Regions from separate parts of the Nicoliella lavandulae genome, predicted to be linked through region 2. Evidence: a T-box and tRNA genes for the amino acid it is inferred to sense, from the RefSeq annotation. Region 2 holds a T-box; the other holds one or more tRNA genes.
The links. The T-box of region 2 lies ahead of tyrS (tyrosine--tRNA ligase). A T-box ahead of a tRNA ligase gene usually reads a tRNA of that ligase, here a tRNA-Tyr.

Region 1: it encodes a tRNA-Tyr, which carries the amino acid that the T-box ahead of tyrS (tyrosine--tRNA ligase) is inferred to sense. The anticodon was not compared.

The regions. Positions count from the first base shown of each region.
Region 1 covers NZ_JAWMWH010000001.1:978,686-982,088, forward strand. The annotation lists rRNA gene R4146_RS04595 (23S ribosomal RNA) at 1-1,235, shown strand, start outside; rRNA gene rrf (5S ribosomal RNA) at 1,307-1,423, shown strand; tRNA gene R4146_RS04605 (tRNA-Asn) at 1,431-1,503, shown strand; tRNA gene R4146_RS04610 (tRNA-Ser) at 1,510-1,600, shown strand; tRNA gene R4146_RS04615 (tRNA-Glu) at 1,612-1,683, shown strand; tRNA gene R4146_RS04620 (tRNA-Asp) at 1,725-1,798, shown strand; tRNA gene R4146_RS04625 (tRNA-Phe) at 1,846-1,918, shown strand; tRNA gene R4146_RS04630 (tRNA-Tyr) at 1,924-2,006, shown strand; tRNA gene R4146_RS04635 (tRNA-Trp) at 2,012-2,082, shown strand; tRNA gene R4146_RS04640 (tRNA-His) at 2,096-2,168, shown strand; tRNA gene R4146_RS04645 (tRNA-Cys) at 2,242-2,312, shown strand; tRNA gene R4146_RS04650 (tRNA-Leu) at 2,327-2,411, shown strand; gene R4146_RS04655 (excinuclease ABC subunit UvrA) at 2,520-3,403, shown strand, end outside.
Region 2 covers NZ_JAWMWH010000001.1:652,518-655,920, reverse strand. The annotation lists rRNA gene R4146_RS02980 (16S ribosomal RNA) at 1-303, opposite strand, end outside; gene tyrS (tyrosine--tRNA ligase) at 700-1,959, opposite strand; T-box leader at 2,010-2,207, opposite strand; gene R4146_RS02970 (DUF4811 domain-containing protein) at 2,260-3,054, opposite strand; gene R4146_RS02965 (MDR family MFS transporter) at 3,054-3,403, opposite strand, start outside.

The DNA of each region.
Region 1 (3,403 bases), 330 kb from region 2:
CTAAGGTGAGCGAGTGAACTCTCGTTAAGGAACTCGGCAAAATGACCCCGTAACTTCGGGAGAAGGGGTGCTGCACTATGTGCAGCCGCAGTGAAAAAGCTCAGGCGACTGTTTATCAAAAACACAGGTTTCTGCAAAATCGTAAGATGAAGTATAGGGGCTGACGCCTGCCCGGTGCTGGAAGGTTAAGTGGATGAGTTAGCTTCGGCGAAGCTCAGAAACGAAGCCCCAGTAAACGGCGGCCGTAACTATAACGGTCCTAAGGTAGCGAAATTCCTTGTCGGGTAAGTTCCGACCCGCACGAAAGGCGTAACGATCTGAGCACTGTCTCAACGAGAGACTCGGTGAAATTGAGATACCTGTGAAGAAGCAGGTTACCCGCGACAGGACGGAAAGACCCCATGGAGCTTTACTGTAACTTGATATTGGGTGTTTGTATAGCTTGTACAGGATAGGTAGGAGCCATAGAAGTCGGAACGCTAGTTTCGATGGAGGCATTGGTGGGATACTACCCTCGCTGTATGAACACTCTAACCCGCACCACTCATCGTGGTGGGAGACAGTGTCTGGTTGGCAGTTTGACTGGGGCGGTCGCCTCCTAAACAGTAACGGAGGCGCCCAAAGGTTCCCTCAGAATGGTTGGAAATCATTCGACGAGTGTAAAGGCAGAAGGGAGCTTGACTGCGAGACATACAGGTCGAGCAGGGACGAAAGTCGGGCTTAGTGATCCGGTGGTACCGTATGGAAGGGCCATCGCTCAACGGATAAAAGCTACCCTGGGGATAACAGGCTTATCTCCCCCAAGAGTTCACATCGACGGGGAGGTTTGGCACCTCGATGTCGGCTCATCGCATCCTGGGGCTGTAGTTGGTCCCAAGGGTTGGGCTGTTCGCCCATTAAAGCGGTACGCGAGCTGGGTTCAGAACGTCGTGAGACAGTTCGGTCCCTATCCGTCGCGGGCGTAGGAAATTTGAGAGGAGCTGCTCTTAGTACGAGAGGACCGGAGTGGACATACCGCTGGTGTACCAGTTGTGCCGCCAGGCGCATCGCTGGGTAGCTATGTATGGATGAGATAAACGCTGAAAGCATCTAAGTGTGAAACCCACCTCGAGATGAGATTTCCCATTCCTTTATGGAAGTAAGACCCCTGAGAGATGATCAGGTAAATAGGTTGGAAGTGGAAGTGCAGTGATGCATGGAGCGGACCAATACTAATCGGTCGAGGACTTAACCAAGTAAGGTAGTTCTCACGGAAGAATAAAATATTATCTAGTTTTGAGAGAACGAAGTTCTCACAATTAAATAGTGTGGTGATGATTGCCAGAAGGATACACCTGTTCCCATGTCGAACACAGCAGTTAAGCTTCTGTACGCCAAAAGTAGTTGGGGGATCGCCCCCTGCGAGGATAGGACGTTGCCACGCAGATTATTCCGGCATAGCTCAGTTGGTAGAGCACCTGACTGTTAATCAGGTTGTCGACGGTTCGAGCCCGCCTGCCGGAGTTTTTTGGAGAGTTGTCCGAGAGGCCGAAGGAGCATCATTGGAAATGATGTAAACGGGTTAAAGCCTGTTTCGAGGGTTCGAATCCCTCACTCTCCATATTATTTTATGACCCGTTGGTCAAGTGGTTAAGACACTGCCCTTTCACGGCAGTAACATGGGTTCGAATCCCGTACGGGTCATTAGTAATTAAGAATTACTAATGATTATATTGCTTAAAAATGGTCCGTTGGTCCAGTTGGTTATGACGCCGCCCTGTCACGGCGGAGATCACGAGTTCGAGTCTCGTACGGACCGTTTTTTGATAATATCAAAAATTAAATATTTACCCTAGCAATTTTTTTGGCTCGGTAGCTCAGTTGGTAGAGCAACGGATTGAAGCTCCGTGTGTCGGCAGTTCGATTCTGTCCCGCGCCATTTACGGAGGGGTAGCGAAGTCTGGCTAAACGCGGCGGACTGTAAATCCGCTCCTTCGGGTTCGGTGGTTCGAATCCACTCCCCTCCATTTTTAGGGATATAGTTCAAGGGCAGAATACCGGTCTCCAAAACCGTTGATGTGGGTTCGATTCCTACTATCCCTGTTTTAATGCTATGGCGGTATTGGTGAAGTGGTTAACACATCGGTTTGTGGATCCGACACGCGTGGGTTCGATTCCCACATACCGCCCTTTATTTTGGATTTATTGATTCAATTTAGATTAGGCTTATCCCATAATTATTTGCATTAAATAGTTTTACATGGCGGTATAGCCAAGTGGTAAGGCAGAGGTCTGCAAAACCTTTATCACCGGTTCAAATCCGGTTACCGCCTTTATTATTCATTTTGCCGGAGTGGCGGAATTGGCAGACGCGCTGGACTCAAAATCCAGTGACCGTTTAGGTCGTGTGGGTTCGAACCCCACCTCCGGTATAAATATAAAAAGATGACGACATCATTTATTGATGTCGTTTTTTTGTGTCTAAAAATTTAATTGATATATAATATAACTATAATTATTAAAAATCGTGGAGGGGTATTATGTCGCTTTTAAATCATGAATCAATTCCGCACCAAATTGAAGTGCGAGGAGCCAAGGTTAATAACTTAAAGAATATTAATGTTGATATCCAATTAAATGCCTTTACTGCAATTACTGGAGTGTCAGGATCTGGAAAATCATCATTAGCAATGGGGGTTTTATATGCAGAGGGGGCTCGGCGTTATTTAAATGCACTTTCGACTTATACGCGTCGGCGAATCTCACAAGTTGGTAAAGCAGATGTGACGGAAGTTAAATCGTTACCATCTGCGATTGCATTAAGACAACGACCGACCGTTCCTAATGGTCGATCTACCGTTGGAACAATGTCTGAAGCAATGAATGTGATTAGATTAATGTTTTCTCGATTAGGTTCGCACGTTTGTCCGAATGGGCATCGTCTTGCACCCACGATTAAAGTTTCACAGGTAATGGATTTAGTCGGTAGCGATGAAATGGGCAAACTAACCTGTCCAACGTGTGGCGTTAAATTTAAAGTTCCTAGTGCCGAAGACTACGCATTTAACTCAGCGGGAGCGTGTCCAAAGTGTGAAGGAACCGGGGTCGTTCGCAGCATTGTTAGTGATCAATTAGTTCCTGATCCCAATAAGACCATTTTAGACGGTGCTGTGGCATCGTGGCGGCTTCCAGGACGTAATTTCATGCAATGGGTAGCACAAGCAGCAGGGGTGCGAATTGATGTTCCCTTTAAATCATTGTCCGAACGTGAACGCGAGATTGTATTTCATGGTCCGGTAAAAACATATGCAATTAACATTCCGACTAAAACTGGTAAGGGATTTCATATGGATAACGCGAAGTACGAAAATGCATATGCAGCAGTGGAAGATAGCTTAAAAACAACTAAAAACGAAAAGGCCAT
Region 2 (3,403 bases):
TGGTAGGCCATTACCCCACCAACAAGCTAATACGCCGCAGATCCATCCTAAAGTGATGCAAACGCATCTTTCAAACAAAAACCATGCGGTTTTTGTTGTTATGCGGTATTAGCACTTGTTTCCAAATGTTATCCCCCGCTTTAGGGCAAGTTATCTACGTGTTACTCACCAGTTCGCCACTCGTTTCGATGTTAAGTCAAGTTAATGCAAGCATCAACTATCATTAACGGAAACTCGTTCGACTTGCATGTATTAGGCACGCCGCCAACGTTCGTCCTGAGCCAGGATCAAACTCTCATCTTAAGATGAAAAGCTTAACTTAGCTCTTCTAATATTGTTACTTTTAAGCGAATTGACTTCGCATAAGATTTTTTCTTCATAATTAATTATGAAGTTCCTTACACATCTTTGTCATAATTTTGTTCAGTTTTCAAAGATCTACTTGAGTGTGTCGTTCGTAATGACAACTATTTAATAATAACAAATTGATAACTCAATGTCAACAACTTTTTAAAATTAATTTTGAACAACTTTGATAAGCTGTTCGGTCGGAACGAATAACGCAAGTAATAATATACCGCGTTCAAAAGTTAATGTCAACATAAAATTAAAATTAATTTCAAAACAATACAAAGTTTTGAAGAACAAAATAAAAATGAGTTGCAGCTAACAATGTTAACTACAACTCATTAATTAAAATTACTTAGTAACGCGGGCTAAATAATAACGCTTTTTACCCTTCCGAACCACAACGAACTTACCATCAAAACTATCCTTAGGATTAATTGTTGCTTCAACGTCGTCTACTTTTTCACCATTAATCCGAACTGCACCATTTTTAACATCTTCTCTTGCTTGTCTTCTTGATGGTTCAATCTTCGTATCATCTACTAACCATTGAATAATGTTATTTGGTTCAGAACTAATTTCTACACTTGGCATATTTTTAAAACCTTGTTCTACTTCACTAACGGTTAGGTTCTTAATTCCATTAGAGAATAGTGCCTTAGTGATATTTTCAGCTTCTTCAACCGCTTTTTCACCGTGCACGAACTTAGTAACTTCTTCGGCTAATCTACGTTGAGCTTCACGTTTTTGAGGTTCCGTCTTTACCTTTTCAGCTAACTCATTAATTTCATCATGACTAAGGAAGGTAAAGTACTTCAAGTACTTCACAACATCCCGATCATCTTGGTTAATCCAGAACTGGTAAAATTCGTAAGGAGTCGTCTTTTCAGGGTCTAACCAAACGGCCCCACCAGCAGTTTTACCAAACTTAGTTCCATCTGCCTTTAGCATTAATGGAATCGTTAACCCGTATGCTTTAGCTTCAGAACCTTCCATCTTGTGAATTAAATCAATTCCAGAAGTAATGTTCCCCCATTGATCAGAACCACCAATTTGTAATTGAACATCATTATTCTTAAAGAGGTGTAAGAAGTCCATTGATTGCAAAATTTGGTAGGTAAATTCAGTAAATGAGATTCCGGCATCTAAACGACTAGAAACCACTTCTTTATTTAACATCGTATTAATGTTAAACACCTTACCGTAGTCACGAAGAAAGTCTAATAATGAGAACTTAGAAAGCCAGTCGTAGTTATCAACAATTGTAAAGCCACCATCTTGACCAAATAGTTTCGTCATTTGTTTAGTAAGTGCTTCCTCATTATGTTTAACTTGTTCCATGGTTTGTAGTTTTCTTTCAGCCTTTTTACCACTTGGGTCACCAATTGAACCAGTGGCCCCACCAACTAAGATTACTGGGTGGTAACCAGCTAATTGGAACCGCTTTAAAATCATAAATGGAATCAAATGCCCAATGTGCATACTGTCACCTGTTGGGTCAATTCCAGCATATAAGCCAATTTTCTTTTCATTTACTAGTTTCTTTAACCCTTCAGCATCGGTTTGTTGGTTAATCGCACCCCGCCAGTCTAAATCTTCGATAATATCCATGTATGTTTCCTCCTTGTTTAACAAAAAATCCCCTACAGCTTAAATAAGCCATAGGGGACGAAATGAGTTCCGCGGTACCACCCAAGTTATCATCAATAATGATCACTCAACCATTAATAACGAAATGACCCGGCATAATTGCAAGCTCCATAGGTGTAATTTCTTAAATGTATCGCTTAGCTCTCATCCCCGCTAAGTTTCTGGATTCTCAAATACATTTAATACTAGAACTACTTCTCAGCATTTGTTTAATTAACATAATAATAATAATAATCAAATGCAAATTTGTCAATAAATGAATTACTTAACTTTGGCTAAGGCTGCCTTAACGTTTGGCATCATCTTAGCTAATGCAGCTTGTTGCGCCTTAGCTTGAACTGATTGCTTAGCTTCAGCGGTTGCCTTTTTGACCAATGCTTGTTGTTGACTAGCAGTCATATTTGGATTTTGCTTTTTAGCTTGCGCAACCTTTTGTTGTACCATTGATTGCACTTCTTGTTGTAGCATTGCTTGTTGTTGTGATTGTGAACTAGCAGCTTGCTTTTGCATGTTTGCTTGTTCTTGTTTCATAATCGTTGGCAATGCCTTTACTTGTTTACCGTTCAATACTAACCAACTCTTTGGTACATAGAGCGTATTGGTCCGGTGATAGATAGATTCCTTTTGCGCCAGTCCGTACATAAACCGTTGGAAGCTGTTCTTATATTCCCAACGAACTGTCTTCGTAACTAACTTAGCGTGTTTAATATTACTGCTTACTACTAAGTTCGTAACATCAGTATCGGGCTTGATCGTTTTCTTAGCACTGTCGCTCTTGTAAACGAGTGCCTTATCCTTACTTTGGCTTTCCCCGACTGGTTGTGAAATAACCATGTTCATTTCTGAAGAAAGGGAACTAACCTTAGTACTAGTAGTAGTTGAAGTAACCTTATGCATCCCATAGTGATACTTAAAGTTACCAACGGATAATCCCATTACTACCAATAATAAAACAGTCATAATCGTATTTAAAATAAAATGAAGCGGTTGCTTATTAACTAGGTTCCAAGCCAAGAAGAACAAAATCGCAACGACAATTAATAAAACGATAATCATTATTTACGACCTCCTTGTGCTGAAGCTTCAGGAACACTTTTACCCTTTTTAAGCATAAAGGTAAATGCTAATCCTACAATTCCAAAAATAAGGGCAACTAAGAATGCAGCATGGTATCCACTAAGCACGGCATCAATATACTTGCTCTTGTATTGAAGCGGATCAACTGTTAACAAGTGCTTAGCTGGTTTTGCGTTGTTAGTAACGTTAGTAAGCACAGATGTCATCACCGCCGTTGCCATCGAACTAGCAACTTGTCTTAAGGTATTATTAGCAGCAGTTCCATGGTTCATCATGTTAACTGATAATGCGTTCATACTATAGGTAGTAATCGTCATCATGGACATTG